Regions from separate parts of the Arthrobacter sp. Z1-9 genome, predicted to be linked through region 1. Evidence: riboswitches for the same ligand, from Rfam matches in the RefSeq annotation. Region 1 holds a riboswitch; each other region holds the start of a gene.

Region 1 (5,772 bases):
CAACGCTCAACGTGGCGCAGGAAGTGGTGGCCCAGTCCCCTGCCCTCGCTGGCACCTTCGATGAGGCCCGGGACGTCCGCGATGGTGAAGCGGACATCCCCGGCCTGGACGACACCAAGGTTGGGAACAAGAGTGGTGAAGGGATAGTCGGCGATCTTCGGCCGCGCCGCAGACATGGCGGCGATGAGGCTGGACTTGCCGGCGGACGGGAAACCCACCAGGGCGATATCGGCGATCGACTTGAGTTCCAGGACGATATCGCTGGCTTCGCCTTCGATGCCGAGCAGGGCGAATCCCGGAGCGCGGCGTTTCTGCGATGAAAGCGCGGCGTTGCCCAGGCCGCCGATGCCCCCTGCTGCGGCTACGTACTCGGCGCCTTCGCCAACGAGGTCCGCGAGGACGGTGCCGTCCTTGGACTTGACCACGGTGCCGTCCGGCACGGGGAGGATGAGCGTCTCGCCGTTCTTGCCGCCGCGCCAGTCGCCCATGCCCGGGCCGCCGTTGCTGGCGTGGCGGTGGGGTGCGTGGTGGTAGTCCAGGAGGGTGGTGGTCTGGTGGTCCACGCGCAGGATCACGTCGCCGCCGTTGCCGCCGTTGCCGCCGTCGGGACCGCCCAGCGGCTTGAACTTCTCACGGTGGACGGAGACACACCCGTGGCCGCCGCTACCGCCGGATACGTGCAGTACTACCCGGTCTACAAAGCTGGCCACGTGGATCTCCTCAGTGCTGTTTCCCGGACGCCGCGGGGCGCCAAGACGATTGTAATGCGGTTAAAAGAACAGTGGAGCGGACCATCTGGCCCGCTCCACCGCTTCAGAACTATTTGTTACTCTGCAGCTGCAGCAGCAACGATGTTGACGACGCGACGACCGCGGCGGGTGCCGAACTCGACGGCTCCCGGGGTCAGTGCGAACAGGGTGTCGTCGCCGCCACGGCCAACGCCGGCGCCCGGGTGGAAGTGGGTGCCGCGCTGGCGGACGATGATCTCGCCTGCGGAGACGACCTGGCCGCCGAAGCGCTTCACGCCGAGGTACTGAGCGTTGGAATCACGACCGTTGCGAGTGGAGCTCGCGCCCTTTTTATGTGCCATTTGAAATGCCTGCCTCTAAATTCTGGGGATCTGCTGAAAAACCTGAACAGTAACGAAGGTTACTGGATACCAGTGATCTTGACCTTGGTCAGTTCCTGGCGGTGACCCTGGCGCTTCTTGTAACCGGTCTTGTTCTTGAACTTCTGGATCACAATCTTCGGACCACGGAGGTCGTTCAGGATCTCAGCCGTAACAGTTACCTTGGCCAGGTCAGCAGCGGCAGAGGTGACCTTGTCACCGTCAACCAGGAGCAGTGCGGGCAGCTGAATGGTGCTGCCAGCTCCACCGGCGACGCGGTTCAGGGTAACGAAGTCTCCAACGGAAACCTTCTCTTGGCGGCCGCCTGCGCGGACAATCGCGTACACCACTTGGGAACTCACTTCTCTCGACGTTTATTACTAAATTTGCGTGCGGAACCGACCTGTAAAAGCCTGGTTTCTCGCTGTGCCTCAACGCCGTGGGGTCATAACCCAAGTGTTGGCGTAAGCACCGAAGATCCAGAATACGCTAATTTTGCCTTCGGCCGCAAATGAGGCTGGTTCCGGCGGGTGGACTGTGATAGATACCACAGCTCAACTCCGGCGTCCGCAGCGTGCCCCACCATAGTACCGGCAAGGCCGCGGGCAACGCCTCAGGAGTGCAGGCGCGGCGCGTCGAAGAAGTCCACTTCCAGGCGGCAGGACTGCTTGAACGCTGTGACCATGGCTGCCCGGTCCGCGGCGGAGGCCGAGCGCGCTGCTTGGTCCACGATCGCGATGGCCCTGCGCGTGGCGGCTGCGAAGTCTTCGTCGGCGTAGGTGCGCAGCCAGTCCGCGTAGGGGTGCGCCGGTGGTTCGCCGGCCGCTACGAACCGGGCATGAAGTGCTGCGCCCACCTCGGCGTAGAGCCAGAAGCAGGGCAGGACGGCCGCCGCCAGCACCGCATAGCTGCCCGACGCCGATGCTGCGGTCAGGTGGTCCACGTAGGACTTGGTCACGGGGCCGAGCCGGGGCTGGACGGGCCGGGTGCTCAGCCAGGAGCGGTGCAGCTCCGACTCGACTTCCAAACATTGACGGGCAGAGGCCGCCCAGAAGAGCTGCTCCGCCTCGGTGGGTGCCAGCGCACTGGCCCTGGCCAACACGCGTGAATAGCCGTTGAGGTAGATGGCGTCCTGCGCGAGGTAGTACGCAAACTCCTCCTCCCGGAGGCTGCCCGAGGCCAGGTTGCGGATGAAGTCCAGGGCATGGATATCGTCCAGGTCCTGCTGCGCCTCACGCCACAGCTGCGCTGCGAAGCTCCCTTCCGGAAGCAGCGGCTGCTGGTGGTGGAAATGGTGCACGGGCCCGTTGCCTGTTCCCACCTCCAGGGTTCCGGACGCCTCCAGCGCGCCGGCCAGCCAAGGCTTGACCTCCCGGAGGGACGCCTCCCAGTCCCCCAGCCGCGCCTGGGCAGTTGCCATGGCGGAAGAGAGCGAACAGCCAGTGCCGTGGCTGTTCCGCGTTGCCACCCGCTCCCCCGGAACCACCACCACGTCGTCGGAAAGGAGGCCTGTGGTGTTAACCAGCGCATCGGGGCACTCGTCGCCGATAAGGTGGCCGCCCTTGACCAGGATTGTTGCCCCGGTGGCAACTGCGAGGGCGCGGCCCTGTTCCAAGGCACCGGTCCAGGTGTCCTGCAGTTCCCCGCCCACAAGCATGGCGAGCTCCGCCAGGTTGGGGGTGATGAGGTGGGCCAGCGGCAGGAGCCCGCGCAGTGCCGCTTCGGCTGATTCCTGCAGAAGCCTGTCGCCGCTGGTGGCGGCCATCACCGGGTCCAGGACCACGACGGCGGGTCGTACCTTCCGGAGCCATGCTCCCAGTGCCTCAATCACCTCGGCGCTGCCCAGCATTCCGATCTTCACGGCGTCGATGCCGATGTCGTCACTGATGGCATCCAGCTGCTCGGCCAGGAACGCTGCCGGCGGCACATGAACGGACCGGACGCCGCGGGTGTTCTGGGCGGTCAGGGCAGTGACGGCAGCCATCCCGTAGCCGCCGAGCGCGGCGATGCTTTTCAGGTCGGCCTGGATACCGGCGCCGCCGGAAGGATCGGAGCCGGCAATGGAAAGGACCCGGGGTACGGGCCGGCCCAGGTGTGTTGGTGGTGCAGTGAAGACTGCCGAGGGGGCAGGAGGCATTACAAGAGTCGTAGACAAGAGACATCCCTTCGCCGGTGCTAGCCGGACAGGTTCAACGGGTGTGGATCTCAGCCGGCTCTCTGCGCGGCACCCCGTGTCAGTTCCCCAGCCTAGCTTTTTTGCGTGGCGCAGGCCGAAGGTGACACTTTGCGACCGGGCGCCGCGCCCTGAAAGGCCGGAGCGCCCTTGCATTGCTGGTTTTAAACTGGGAAATGCCCGGCCGGCCACTGTTGTGGCCGGCCGGGCATTCAGGTGGTTGTTGCCGGTGACGCTTAGAGCTCCGAGGCCGGAACCCCTACACCCAAAATGATGGGCGCGTCGGCCGGCTTTGTGGCCGGCTTCCCGGCGCCGGCATTGCCGTCACTGGAGCCGCCGGCACCGGCCGGTTCCGGGGCCTTGGCCTCGTGCGTGTGCCCCGTGCCGGCTGCCGCCACGTTTTCGTGATGCTGAACCATGGTTTCGTTGGCAGCTCCCTGCGCGCGGCTGGCGCTGCGGTTGCGCCGCGGCCGGCGTTGCCGGGACTGTTCCAGCGTGTGGTCGCTGTAATCCTTCGCCGGGGCTGCGGCAGCGGGTACCCGTACAGGCTCCACCGATTCCGCTGGCTTCTGCTCCGGTGCTGCCTGCTCCGCTTCCGCCTGCTCGGGCTGGGCTTCGGCCGGCGCCGGCTGCCCGAGGTGGGCGAAGGCCTCAGCGAGCCGGTCCAGGGTCAGGGCCGGCTTCTGCTGCTGCTCTTCAGCGTGATCAACGAACGGCAACACCACCTTCTCGCCGCCGAAGGTCAGCACGGCAGCCTGGCGGGCTTCGTCGTCGCGCTTTGCAGCCTCCGCGGCAGAGGCAGTGGCGGGCTGGCCAGCGGCCGCCTGCTTGGCTGCCGCCACTTCGTCGTCGTGCAGGTGGGCTGCATGTGCGGCTGCGGCAATGTTGGCAAGGGCGAGCCTGGTGGCCTCCGCCTTGGCGTGCCGTTCAGCGTCCGATGGGTCAGGGTGGACGGTGTGGACATGCACTGCCGCTGCCGGGACAACCTCCGGCTGCTGGCCCCCGCGGCCCCGCCGCCGTTTGCGGTCCGGGCGCGCGCCGGGCTGGTTGTTGTCGATCCGCTGGGCCTCGGTGCGGTGGTTTTCGCTGCGGGCCTCAGGCCGGCTGTCGGTCCGCTGGATGTGGTGCTCGGCGGCCACAATGTTGGCACGCCGGTGCTCCACGGGGTCGTCATGGGTGACCACGCCGCGGCCGGCGCAGGCCTCACACTGCTCGCCGAATACTTCGAGGAGTCCGGTGCCCATCCGCTTACGCGTCATCTGCACCAGGCCAAGGGACGTCACTTCGGCCACCTGGTGCTTGGTGCGGTCGCGTCCCAGGCATTCCACCATGCGGCGGAGCACGAGGTCGCGGTTGGATTCGAGGACCATATCGATGAAGTCGATGACGATGATGCCGCCGATGTCGCGGAGGCGGAGCTGGCGGACAACTTCTTCGGCGGCCTCGAGGTTATTTTTGGTCACCGTCTCTTCGAGGTTGCCGCCGCTGCCGGTGAATTTGCCGGTGTTGACGTCCACCACGGTCATGGCTTCGGTGCGGTCAATCACCAGTGAACCGCCGGAGGGCAGGAAGACCTTCCGTTCCAGCGCCTTGTGGATCTGCTCGTCGATGCGCCAGGCAGCGAAAATGTCCTGGTCCTTGGTCCACTTCTCGAGCCGGCCCACCAGGTCCGGCGCTACGTACGTAACGTAGGCCTCGATGGTGTCCCAGGCTTCCTCGCCCGAAACGATCAGCTTGGAGAAGTCCTCGTTGAAGACGTCGCGGACCACCTTGATGGTGAGGTCCGGTTCGCCGTAGAGCAGTTCAGGGGCAAGGATCTTGGTGGACTTCGACTGGCTCTCGATGCCCTCCCACTGCGCGCGCAGCCGGTTGATGTCGTGCGTCAACTCTTCCTCGGAAGCACCTTCGGCGGCAGTGCGGACGATGACGCCGGCCTGCTCGGGAAGGCGGTCCTTAAGGATGCGCTTGAGGCGGTTGCGTTCGACGTCGGGCAGCTTACGGGAGATGCCGGTCATGGAACCGCCGGGTACGAACACCAGGTAGCGGCCGGGCAGCGAGATCTGGCTGGTCAGGCGTGCGCCCTTGTGTCCGACGGGGTCTTTGGTCACCTGGACCAGGACGGTATCGCCGGATTTGAGGGCGTTTTCGATGCGCCGTTGCTTGCCCTCGAGGTTGACGGCTTCCCAGTTCACCTCACCGGCGTACAGGACGGCGTTGCGGCCGCGTCCGATGTCCACGAAGGCGGCTTCCATGGAGGGCAGCACGTTCTGGACCTTGCCCAGGTACACGTTGCCGATCAGGGAATCCTGCTGGGTCTTTGACACAAAATGCTCGGCCAGGACACCGTCTTCGAGGACGGCGATCTGGATTCTGTCATCGCGCTGGCGCACGATCATCTGGCGGTCAACAGACTCGCGGCGCGCCAGGAACTCGGCCTCGGTGATAACGGTACGGCGGCGGCCCGTGTCGCGGGACTCGCGCCGCCGCTGCT
Region 2 (5,772 bases), 1.6 Mb from region 1:
AGCCGGAATGCCAGCGCGATCCAGATGCACACTGCCCGTTCGAGGACCCACAGCGGGGCGCACCACGCGGCCCGGAAGGGGAAGACCGCAGCCCCGTTGTTCCGTCGTCGTCCGATGCCGGCGATGACGACCGGCGCCGCCGCCAGTCCCAGGAAGGCGCGCCCGCGGAGCCGCCCGGGAAGGCAGGCTGCTGCGGCGATCGCCGGAAGTAGGGAAAGCTCCGCGGCGAGGCGGCCCGGCTGGGCGAAGTCATCGTAGGCCTGGCGGGTGCGCTGCTTGAGGAAGTGACGTGGTCCGGGCGGCCTGCGGGCAACGAACAGGTCCGGCAGGATTTTTTCCTTGCCGCCGGCTGCCTTGACGGTCCTGATCAGCTCGAGGTTTTCAAAGAGCACCGGATCGTAACCGCCGGTGGCCAGCAGTGCACTCCGCCGTACGGCCAGGGTGCCGGGGAAGTCCGCGGACCAGGCCCGGTTGATCAGGGTCCTGGACGTGTCCCACCACGCGTGCCACGGCAGGGGCTCAAAGTAGTTCTGCGGCCGTACGATGTCCGCCGAGTCGAGGTGATTGACGACGGCGGTGAGCGATTCGCGCGTGTACCGCACGTCGTCGTCGGCTATCACCAGCAGCTCAGCCTTGGCGGCACGGACGCCGGTCATGACGCTGGCCACCTTGCCGTTGCCTGCACCCTTGCTGTGGCTGTCTTCGCCCGCTGCCGGACGGATATGGCGGACGCCAGGCGGGAAAGCTGCCCCATGCCGCTTGAACAGTTCCGGAGCGGAGCCGTCCACCACGGTGACGGGTATCCACCCGGTAAGGTGCCCGAGGTAGGCGACCAGGTCCGGGAGTGCTGAATCCTCGGTCCAGCGCAGCGGCAGGATGTACTCTGCGGACTGCCTGATGGCCTGAGTACTCATGCTGCCGCCGGCACGCCCGCCCGCAGCGAGGTCTGTCCGTTTTCCCAGCACCCCAAAAGGTGCGTGGAAAGCCTGCCGTCGATCGCCATTGCCGCCGTTGCCCCCAACAGAACGTCCGCGAGCAGCCCGGGCTCAGCCTCCACCAGTCCACCGGCCAGGTCCCGGCCGGCGATCTGCTCGTGGACGGCGTCGGCTTCAACGTGCTCGTCGAAATAGTGGGTCACGTCCGCATCGAAGCCGTGCCGCCGGAAGCCCTTGCCATAAAGGCGGTTGGGCTGGGAGGAGGTCATCTCGTAAAGTGCCAGGTGTCCGGTGATGGCGCCGCGAAGCCGGCGGTTCAGCCCGAAGAGGGACATCATGTTCACCGCGGCCAGGGAGACTGCGGGTACCGCGTTGACGTAGGCCCCGTATTCGTCGTTCATGCCCAACCCCCGCATAGTGCGGGCAAAGAGCGCGCTGTGCATGCGCTCGGGGCGTCCCCCGCCGTACTCGTCGGCCTGGATCTCCACCAGTGCAGCCTTCGGCCTCCCCGTGAGCCGGGGGATGGCCCAGGTGTGCGGGTCTGCTTCCTTGAGCTGGTAGACGGACTTGTGGATCAGGAACTCCTTGAGCTGGTCCAGGCTCGCCTTCTTGGCCACGTAGCGGGACACGCTGGGCCCCGTGTCGGTGCCGGCAAGTCCGAACAGGACGTCGGCCACAGCGTCACTGGTCATCTCCGCTGCAGGCGGCAGGTCCAGCTCGCCGGCTATCGGTTGGGCAGCGGCACGCAGCGCTTCCTCGAACGGCCTTTCGAGCAGGCGGCGGACCTGGATAAGGCCCGGCTCCCACTCCCAGTCATCGCTGACGCCGTCAAGGCCGGAATAGTGGAGCTCGTAGAGGCAGAAGAGAGCCAGCTGGACGTCGTCGTCCGCGATGATGTCAGTGGCTGCATCCAGCTGTTCCGTGACCAGCCGGCGCAGTTCCTCCACGCCCGTGGCGCCGTCGCCGGTGCCGGGGGCAACTGCCAGGGCACCGAACAGTGCGGTGCTGATGGGACCTCGGGGTTCCGGAATTTTCATGATGCTCCTTTGGGCGGCAGGTGGTGCTGCCGGTGCTGCGGCGTCGACGGTGACGGTTCGGTTATGGCTGGGTGGTCGAGTTCCGGCCGGGGCGGCGGCGTGGGGTGGTCCGCGGTGACAACAGGATGGCCAGGATGATCATGCCCAGCCCCAAGGCCAGGTGCAGCCAGTTGTCGGCCCCGTTGACGGGGACAAAGTTGGCCGGGGTTTGATCGCCCACCAGGAGGCCGTAGAGCCAGAGGACCAGGTAAACAACGCCCCCGTAGATGAGGAAGCTCCTTGCCTGCTGGTGGGTTCTGGCCAGCAAAAGTCCCGCCGCCCCGAAGGCCAGGTGCACGATGTTGTGCAGGATGGATACCTGGAAAACGCCCAACAGCAAGGCTCCCGAGCGGTGCCCGGCCATGCCCAGGGCTTCATAGTTAGTGGTGATCCCGGGGATGAACCCCAGGACACCGACCAGCAGGAAGAGGGCGCCGGTTGCAAGCGCGGCCTTTTGCAGGCCGGTCCTCGCTCCGGTGGCCCGGGTGCTGATTGTCATGACCTGTCTCCTCAAAAGCCGGGAGACAACATAGTAAGCATGGTTACTAATAAAAGCTAAGGACGCTTTGCATCCTGCTGGACGGCGGCCGCTGCGCGGCCCCTGTGGCCGGGTGGTGCTCACCCCTCCGAGGTGCTCCACATGTAGGGATTGGCATGGTGCCCGCCGCGCCGGCCGTGCTCGTACCCTTGCTGCCAGGCTTTCCCGACGGCGGACACAAGTTCCGCCAGCAGGGGATAGTAGGGGTGGTCCGGGCCGATGTAGATCATTTCCTCGGCGGCCTTGTCCACCGCCGCCCGCACCTGGTTTTCGGCTGCAGGACCAATCATGGCGTCCTCCTGTGTGGAACTCCGGCCGCTCGCCTCGAATGTACTCCCGGCATGTGGCGGAGTCCATAGCGAACTCGTTGAGGCCCCCGACGTCAGTCCGTCCACATGGAACCGAGGACCTCGCGCAGGGCCTGTACCACCAGGTCATGGTCCTGCACCTGCGGAAGCCCGGAAACAGTCACCGTTGCGACTGCACCCACCCCCGTGACGTACACAGGGAACGAGCCTCCGTGGGCCGCATAGCGGCTCTGATCGAACGAGGCGTTGTCCTCGATCCGTCCGCCATTGAGCCGGCCGCGCAGCCCCACCAGCAGGGAGGGCACCTCATACCGGGCGGCGGTGCGCTGCTTGGCGCGGATCCAGTGCTCGTTGTCCGGCGTGGCGCCGGGCAGCGCCACATGGAACAGCACCTGCTCGCCCTTGGTGATGTCTATCGCGATGGGAAACTGGCCCTCCTTGCCCAGCTCCACGAGCAGCAGCCCCAGATTCAGTGCATCATCCAGGGAGAAGCCGGGAAACTGGAGCTCGTGGATCTCCCCTTCGATCCGGGCGATGAGCGCTTGCAGGGATCCCTCCGGCTGGACGGCATCGGAATCCGGATCGAACTCGGTCACATGCGGGGAATTGGCAGTCATGGCCCACAATCTACCCCTCCTCCGGTGTAAACTGGACCCCGCCCACAAGGGCGATTATTTACCGACAGAATCATTCAACGACAGGGGAGCGCCGCCGTCGGGCATCACTGGCCATGCCAGGATCCGCAGGTGGGCGCTGAGAGTGCGGATAGCCGCAGACCCTCGAACCTGATCCGGTTAGTACCGGCGCAAGGGAGTCGAGTTCTCGAAGTGTGCGGCAACGGCGGCAGCGCCGGTTGCTGTATCCACTTTCCCCTCCTGTTCCTCAGGAGGATCACATGGCAACGACAGCAATCAAGAAGACCACCAGCAAGTCCTGGCGCGTTGTGGACATCGTGGTGGCAGCCCTCATCGCCATCGCCGGCGGCGTTATTTTCTGGGCCTGGTCCCAGGGCGCAGCCGCAGTCTCGGCACCGATGAACGCCGTCTATCCGCCCCTCACCGGCCTGCTGGCCGGCGGCTGGATGATCCCCGCGGTGCTGGGCATGCTCATCATCCGCAAGCCGGGCGCGGCACTGTTCTGCGAAACAGTGGCCGCCACGGGTGAGCTGCTGATGGGCTCGCAGTACGGTGCCTCCGTGCTGTTCTCCGGGTTTGTCCAGGGTCTGGGCGCCGAGATCATCTTCGCGATCTTCGTGTACCGGAAGTTCAACCTGCCGGTATCACTGCTCGCCGGCGCAGCTGCGGGTCTTTTCTGCGGCCTGAACGATTCCTTTGCGCCCTGGGGCTGGAACATCGCCTACTCCGGCGGGGACAAGCTGGCATACATCATCTTCACCGCCATCTCCGGCGCCGTGATTGCCGGGGCTTTGTCCTGGATCGCCACCCGCGGCCTGGCCAGGACCGGTGTCCTGAGCTCCTTTGCGTCACGCAAGGCGGCAGCGGAGCCCGTCTTTTCCTGATGACTGCTCCTTCCCTTTCCGGCGCTGCGGTGGCGGCGCGGCCGGCTGCAGTCACCGCCCGCGGCTGGGGCTGGCGGCACGCCGGGCGGTCCAAGCCTGCTGTCCGTGCCCTCGACCTGGACATTCAACCGGGTGAACGCGTGCTCCTGCTGGGACCCTCCGGCGCCGGCAAGTCCACGCTCCTCCACGCGCTGGCAGGGGTGCTGGGGGATGCGAATGACGACGACGGCGAGGCCGGCGATTCCGATGAGTCCGGTTCGCTGCTGATCGACGGGGCCTCCCCCCGGGACCAGCGCGGCCGGGCCGGGTTGATGCAGCAGGACCCGGAGACCCAGGTTGTCCTCTCGCGCGTGGGTGACGATGTTGCCTTCGGCGCCGAGAGCCTCGCCGTGCCCCGTGGCGACATCTGGGCACGGGTGCATGAAGCGCTGGAGGACGTCGGACTTTCGCACCTGCCGCCGGACCACCCGACGTCGGCGCTGTCCGGCGGGCAGAAGCAGCGGCTTGCGCTCGCGGGCATCCTGGCCATGCGGCCGGGATTGATTCTCCTCGACGAGCCGACGGCCAACCTGGACCCTGCCGGGGTGGTGGAGGTGCGCGACGCCGTGGGCCGCTGCCTGGACAAGACCGGCGCCACCCTGGTGGTGGTGGAGCACCGGGTGGCCGTGTGGAAGGACCTGGTGGACCGGATTGTGGTGCTGCAGCCCGGCTCTTCGACCGATTCCGCCGTGTTGCTGGACGGGCCGCCGGACCAGGTCCTTAGCGAAGCCCGCAGCATGCTGATCGCGGCCGGGGTCTGGGTGCCCGGCTACGTCCCTCCGACCCGCCTCCGTGCTGCCGGTTCGGCTCCCGGGACTGGCGACCTGCTGCTTGCTGCCGAGGAGCTGGCGGTGTCGCGTGAACGTGCCCGCCGCAAAGGCTTTCGGAAGGTGCCGCCGGTGCCGGTGCAGCAGGGTATCTCCGCGCAGGTCCGCGCCGGGCAGGCGCTGGCTGTCACCGGGCCGAATGGAGCGGGAAAATCGACCCTCGCGCTGACGCTGGCCGGGCTGCTGGAGCCCGTTGCAGGCAAGGTTTCCGCTACGCTGGCGCTCAGCCGGGGAGCTGGGATCGACCCTTACCAGTGGAAGGCTGAACAGCTGATCGAGCGCGTGGGCACGGTATTCCAGGAGCCGGAACACCAGTTCGTCACGGGAAAAGTACTGGACGAACTGCTGTTCGGCCCGCGGCACCTTGGCCATGGCGAAGAACGCGTGGACGAGCTGCTGGAGCGGCTCAGGCTCACCGAACTGGTTGACGCCAACCCGTACACGCTTTCGGGCGGCGAGAAACGGCGGCTCTCCGTAGCCACGGTCCTGGCAGCGCATCCCCAGGTCCTGGTCCTGGACGAGCCGACCTT
Region 3 (5,772 bases), 400 kb from region 1:
TAGCCGGGGTCGTCCTGGCCAACCACGCGCTGGAGGGCGGGGATGCCGAAGCCGAGGGTCTTGCCGGTACCGGTCTTGGCCTGGCCGATGATGTCGTGGCCGGACAGGGCCACCGGCAGGGTCATGGCCTGGATGGGGAAGGGGTGGGTGATCCCGGCGTCGGCCAGGGATTCCACGATGTCAGCCCGGACGTTGTAGTCCGCGAAAGACTTCTCCGCGATCTCGTGCGGCTTTTCGTCCGAGATGATGGTTTCTTCCGGCTCGATAGTCTCGGTGCCGGACTCGTCGGTCAGAAGTTGGTGCGTATGCAATTCACTCACTGGGGAGTTTCCTTATTCATTTGGGCAGTGGCGCTGCCTGCTCAACGGGCCGGCCAGGGACTGTTCCGGAGCACGCTCGGGCGCACAAGCAATTCCAGTGGAAGCCGATCGCGGGCTATCTAAATGCTGGCACTGGTGACCAGCGGGTGTATCTCAAGATCGCGTAGGGGCGGGCTTGTTGGTTTCAAATCAAGGAAATCAACGACCGGGCATCCATTTCTACATCTCCAGTCTAGCCGCAGGCGGCCCAAATCCCGGCTTTGGGGGCCGCGGGGCCCCTCGACGCCACTACTCCACGAGCTCGAAATGGACTTCCCGCGTTGCGATATCCGAGGAGACGAGGCGGACCCGGACCTTGGTCCCGGACACCAGTTCTCCGGCGCAGCGGGCGGTTGCAGCGGGGTCTGCGATCTGGATGATCCCCGAACCACCGTTCCCGTTACCGTTCTTCCCGTTGCCGTTGCCGTTGCCGTTTTTGCCGTTCTCTTTTTGCGGCTTGGACCCGGAAATCACGATTGCGTCGAATTCCTGCCCGATGTGGTTAACCAGCAGGGCAGCCTCGACGGTATCCAGGGCCATCCGCTCCATCCGTGATGCCAGCTGGTCGGATCCGGCCATGATCTCGGGCAGGGACTGAAGCGCCTCCCGCGCCCACGCTGGTACCTGGCCGCCGTTGCTCAACGCCTCGCAGATGACCAGGACAAAGCGGTCCACGAGACGGCGCAGCGGAGCGGTGGTATGCGCATAGGCGGCACCAATGGCGGATTGGACTGCGTCTTCCGGGACGGAACCGTCAAAGGCCGTGTAAGCGGCACCCCGGAACAGCATGCCGGCCGAGTGCAGGATGGCAAGCTGGCGGGGATCTGTGGAATCCAGGCTGCGCAGGTATTCGCCGTAGCTGACCTCGCCGTCCCAGGGCTTGCCAAGGGCCTCGGTCTGCAGCCGGAAATGGTTCAGGGAGCGCTCGTCCGGCGATGGCATGGTGCGCAGGATGCCCACCTTCCCCGCCAGCATCATGCCCGCCGCTGCCATGCCGGTCATGAGGGATATCTGCGCGTTCCAGTCCTCCACTGGAAGCTGGGGAGCGGCGGCGATCCGGTAGCCGCCGTCGGGAAGCTGGACAATTTCCTGTTCCGGCATGTTCAGGCTCGCACCCCCGCGGGCCCGTTCAAGGTCCACCCGCTTGAGCCCCACTTCCCTCAGGAGCTGCAGCACCGGCGAGGCGGTGCCGGCGTCGAGCTCCGCCTGCACGCCCTTGTAGCTCAGTTTCGCGCGGCTGCGCATCCGGGCCCGCTTCACGGCCACGGACGTCACCTCGGCGGCGCTGTCCAGGCGGAAGTCCCAGACGAACGCCGGGCAGTCCTGGCCGGGGAGGAGGCTGCCCGCTTGTTCGCTGATGACTTCCGGATGCAGCGGGATCCGCCCGTCGGGGGCGTAGAACGTCTGGCCCCGGCGGCGTGTTTCGGCATCCAGGGGCCCGCCGGGGGCCACAAACGCCGGCACGTCGGCGATGGCGTACAGCACGTGGTAGCCGTCACCGTCGGCTTCAATAAACAGCGCCTGATCCAGGTCGGTGGACGAGGCCGGGTCGATGGTGATGAATTCGACGGCGGTGAGGTCGTACGCGGGGAGCTGCAGGGATTCAACGGCCGTTTTCGCGTCAGCCACCGCATCCTCAGGGTAGGCGCCCGGCAGCTCCAGTTCTGTCCTCAGGGCACTGAGTGCTTCCTCAAGCGCGTTGTTGTGCTCGTGGACGTTGGGGGCCAGCCGATGGTGTGACACGAAAGCCAGCCTAGCCCGAATCCGGGCCGGAATGCAGGCATCCGGCCCCGGAGCGGCGATGTCAGGAGGAGGGGGCATCCAGGGCGGCGAGCAGCGCGGCGGCGGCGGCTGCGGGATCGCTCGCTTCCGTAATGGCCCGGACCACCACAATCCTCCGTGCGCCTGCGTCCACCACCTGCTCCACGTTGCCGTGGTCAATGCCGCCGATCGCGAACCAGGGAACACCGCCGTCGGACTGTCCCTCCTGCTCCGCCGGCCGGGCAGCTTCGGCGGCATAGTTCACCAGCTCCAGTCCCACCCCTGCCCGCCCCGGTTTGGTGGGCGTTGCCCATACCGGACCCACGCAGAAGTAGTCCAGTCCGGCGGGACCGGCGGCCGCACCGAGCGCCGCGTCCACCTGGGCAGGGGTGTGGCTGGACAGGCCGATGGCGGCGTTGCCGTTGAGCAGGGTGCGCGCAGCGTCCAGGGGCAGGTCCTTCTGGCCCACGTGGAAGACGGGTGCCCCGGACAGCACTGCGATGTCGGCGCGGTCGTTGACAGCCCAAAGCCGGCCATGTCGCTCTGCCGCTTCCTTGAGTACCGCCAGGAGTTCCAGCTCCTCTGCTGCTTCGATGGCCTTGTCCCGCAGCTGGATAATGTCCACCCCGCCCGCGAACGCTGCGTCCACGAACTGGTCGAAGTCGCCGCGCTCCCTGCGGGCGTCGGTGCAGAGGTAGAGGCGGGCGGCGTTGACGCCGTTGCTGATCTTGGCGCTGCTGAGGACATCGGTACCGGCGGCCGGGGTGTGGGACACATTCATGGGGGAAAGCCTAGTTCCTCTACACTGGCCTCGTACTGCGGGAGCCCGCGGCAGCTGTCACACAGCGCCGGGCTGAGAGGGCGTCAGAGCCGACCGCTTGACCTGATCCGGCTAATACCGGCGTAGGGAAGGAGACAAATGGGCGCATCATCAGAGCCCCTGACCGCGGACGCGGACAGCACCATCCATGCTGATGTGGCGGTGATTGGCGGGGGAGTTATCGGCCACGGTATCGCGTGGGAGGCGATGCGTTCGGGCCGTTCCGTGGTGGTGATCGATGACGCACCGGGTTCGGGGGCCAGCTGGGCCGCTGCCGGGATGCTTGCCCCGGTGAGCGAGTTGCACTACCAGGAGGAGGACCTCCTCGAATTCATGCTGGATGCCTCGGCCCGCTGGCCCGGTTTTGCCGCCGGCCTCACCGCAGCGTCGGGAACAGATCCGGGATACATTACGACGCCGACCCTCGCCGTGGGTGCCGATGCCGCCGACCGCCGGGCGCTGATGGACCTGCGCGCCGTCCAACAGGCCAACGGCCTTACCGTCGAGCCGCTGACCGTCCGGAGCGCGCGGCAACGTGAGCCCCTGCTCAGCCCCGGGATTGCCTGTGCCCTGGACACCCCGGCCGACCATCAGGTGGATCCGCGGCTGTTGGTGGCGTGCCTGCAGGCCGCATTGGCCCAAGGCACGGCTGACGGCGGCGGGAACAGGGACAAAGCCGCGGAATGTGGCACTGAAGCAGCCGACGTCGTCGGCCGTTATGCCGTACGGGCCAAGGCAGCCGGGCTGCTGTGGCAGGACGGAGCTGTTGCCGGCGTGCGCCTGGCGGGCGGGGGAACCGTGCTGGCCGCGGAAACGGTAGTGGCGAACGGGCTGCACGCGGCAGCACTTGAAGGGCTGCCCGCAGGGCTGAACCTGCAACTGCGGCCCGTCCATGGGGACATCCTGCGGCTGGCAGTGCCCCGGCATCTGCAGCCCCTGGTGACGTCCACGGTCCGCGGGCTGGTGCACGGCGTTCCGGTCTACATCGTTCCCCGCAAGGACGGCACGGTGGTGATCGGGGCAACCCAGCGTGAGGATGCGCCGTCGGCCGCGGACGCCGTATCCGCAGGGGGCGTGTACCAGCTCCTCCGCGACGCGCAGGTACTGGTCCCTGCCGTCGCCGAACTCGAGCTGCTGGAGTCCACCGCCCGCGCCCGCCCCGGAACGCCGGACAATGCGCCGTTGCTGGGGCGCGTTCATGCTCCGGACGCGCCCGCCCGCGGGGAGCCAGGGTCCGTTCCCGGCCTCATCATCGCCACCGGGTTCTTCCGCCACGGCGTCCTGCTGGCACCGGCGGCCGCCGCCGTCTGCCGGGACCTGCTGGACGGCCGCGAGGACCCCCGGTGGACGGCCTTCAACCCCTCCCGCTTTTCCGCCAGCAGCGGCCGCTACACCACCGGCTCAGCCAGCCACGTCCTCACCCACACCTCGCCCACGAAGGAAACAGCATGAACATCACCTTGAACGGAACCCGGCACCCTGTGCCCGAGGGCGCCTCCATCACCGTGCTCGTCAGCCAGGTCACTGGCCGCCCCTTGGCTGCCAACGGGCAGGCAACCGACGGCCAGAAGCTTGGCGTGGCCGTTGCCCATAATTCCGAGGTAGTACCCCGCAGCCAGTGGTTCACCACCGCGCTCGCGGACGGCGACGAGGTCGAACTCGTCACGGCAGTGCAGGGAGGCTGACACCATGACCGAAACCATCACTACTCCAAGCCTGGCGGGCCACGACGATCCGCTGGTGATTGACGGCGTCGCGCTGGCATCCCGGCTGATCATGGGTACCGGCGGCGCGCCGAGCCTGGACGGCCTGGGGGCGGCGCTCCTGGCCTCCGGTACCGCGCTGACCACAGTGGCAATGCGGCGGTATTCCACCGCGGAGACGGGCTCGCTCTTTCAGTTGCTCGTTGACCATGGCATCCGCGTGCTGCCCAACACGGCAGGCTGCTTTACTGCGCGGGATGCAGTGCTGACGGCAGAACTTGCCCGGGAGGCCCTCGAAACCGACTGGGTGAAGCTGGAAGTCATTGCGGATGAACACACCCTGCTGCCGGACGCCGTCGAACTGGTGGACGCTACGGAACAGCTCGTCAACAGGGGCTTCAAGGTTTTCGCCTACACCAACGACGATCCGGTCCTTGCGCTGCGGCTGGAGAACCTCGGGGCCACCGCGGTCATGCCGCTCGGGGCGCCGATCGGCACGGGGCTTGGCATCCTGAACCCGCACAACATTGAGCTGATCGTGTCCCGTGCCTCAGTTCCGGTGGTTCTGGACGCCGGCATCGGTACCGCCTCGGACGCGGCGCTGGCCATGGAACTGGGGTGCGACGCCGTACTGCTGGCTACAGCGGTGACCCGGGCGCAGAACCCCGCCCTGATGGGGAAAGCCTTCAAACATGCCGTGATCGCCGGTAGGCTGGCGAAAGCGGCGGGCAGGATCCCGCGCCGCGAACATGCATTGGCGTCATCGGCCATGGAGGGCCGGGCAGAGTTCCTGTAGCCCGCTCCCCGTGCCGCGGCCGCCAACCATAAGGCGAGGAGCAGCCATGGCCGGCAAGGACATCCTTTCTCCCGAGCGGCTCGAGGACGCACTGGCCGTCCTGACCGACTGGCGGTACACGCAAGGTGCCCTGGTGACGGTGTACAAGATGCCGACGGCGGCTGCCGCACTTGAGCTGATTGCCGCCGTCGGGCGCCTTGCCGAAGAACAAAACCACCATCCGGACCTGGACTGGCGCTACAACCGGGTGTTCCTCCTGTACACCTCGCATGACGCCGGGGGAGAAGTCACCGCCCGCGACGTGGGCGCAGCCGAGGCAGTGAGTGAAGCCGC

Evidence for each region. A riboswitch is a leader RNA that binds a small molecule or an ion and turns the genes downstream of it on or off. The one in region 1 is predicted to bind thiamine pyrophosphate.
Region 2: it holds a riboswitch for thiamine pyrophosphate, as region 1 does, so the genes downstream of both, M1D93_RS18530 (ECF transporter S component) here and thiD (bifunctional hydroxymethylpyrimidine kinase/phosphomethylpyrimidine kinase) in region 1, are expected to answer to the same signal.
Region 3: it holds a riboswitch for thiamine pyrophosphate, as region 1 does, so the genes downstream of both, thiO (glycine oxidase ThiO) here and thiD (bifunctional hydroxymethylpyrimidine kinase/phosphomethylpyrimidine kinase) in region 1, are expected to answer to the same signal.

Annotation. Positions count from the first base shown of each region.
Region 1 is NZ_CP096456.1:2,383,059-2,388,830, forward strand. It holds gene obgE (GTPase ObgE) at 1-710, opposite strand, end outside; gene rpmA (50S ribosomal protein L27) at 827-1,090, opposite strand; gene rplU (50S ribosomal protein L21) at 1,150-1,458, opposite strand; gene thiD (bifunctional hydroxymethylpyrimidine kinase/phosphomethylpyrimidine kinase) at 1,722-3,245, opposite strand; TPP riboswitch at 3,253-3,350, opposite strand; gene M1D93_RS11030 (Rne/Rng family ribonuclease) at 3,518-5,772, opposite strand, start outside.
Region 2 is NZ_CP096456.1:4,003,716-4,009,487, reverse strand. It holds gene M1D93_RS18555 (glycosyltransferase family 2 protein) at 1-914, opposite strand, end outside; gene M1D93_RS18550 (iron-containing redox enzyme family protein) at 911-1,972, opposite strand; gene M1D93_RS18545 (DUF4383 domain-containing protein) at 2,034-2,510, opposite strand; gene M1D93_RS18540 (hypothetical protein) at 2,630-2,839, opposite strand; gene M1D93_RS18535 (heme-degrading domain-containing protein) at 2,932-3,474, opposite strand; TPP riboswitch at 3,547-3,687, shown strand; gene M1D93_RS18530 (ECF transporter S component) at 3,753-4,376, shown strand; gene M1D93_RS18525 (ABC transporter ATP-binding protein) at 4,376-5,772, shown strand, end outside.
Region 3 is NZ_CP096456.1:2,787,417-2,793,188, reverse strand. It holds gene M1D93_RS12880 (DEAD/DEAH box helicase) at 1-320, opposite strand, end outside; gene M1D93_RS12875 (RNB domain-containing ribonuclease) at 609-2,102, opposite strand; gene thiE (thiamine phosphate synthase) at 2,164-2,901, opposite strand; TPP riboswitch at 2,929-3,047, shown strand; gene thiO (glycine oxidase ThiO) at 3,040-4,392, shown strand; gene thiS (sulfur carrier protein ThiS) at 4,389-4,625, shown strand; gene M1D93_RS12855 (thiazole synthase) at 4,630-5,439, shown strand; gene M1D93_RS12850 (4a-hydroxytetrahydrobiopterin dehydratase) at 5,486-5,772, shown strand, end outside.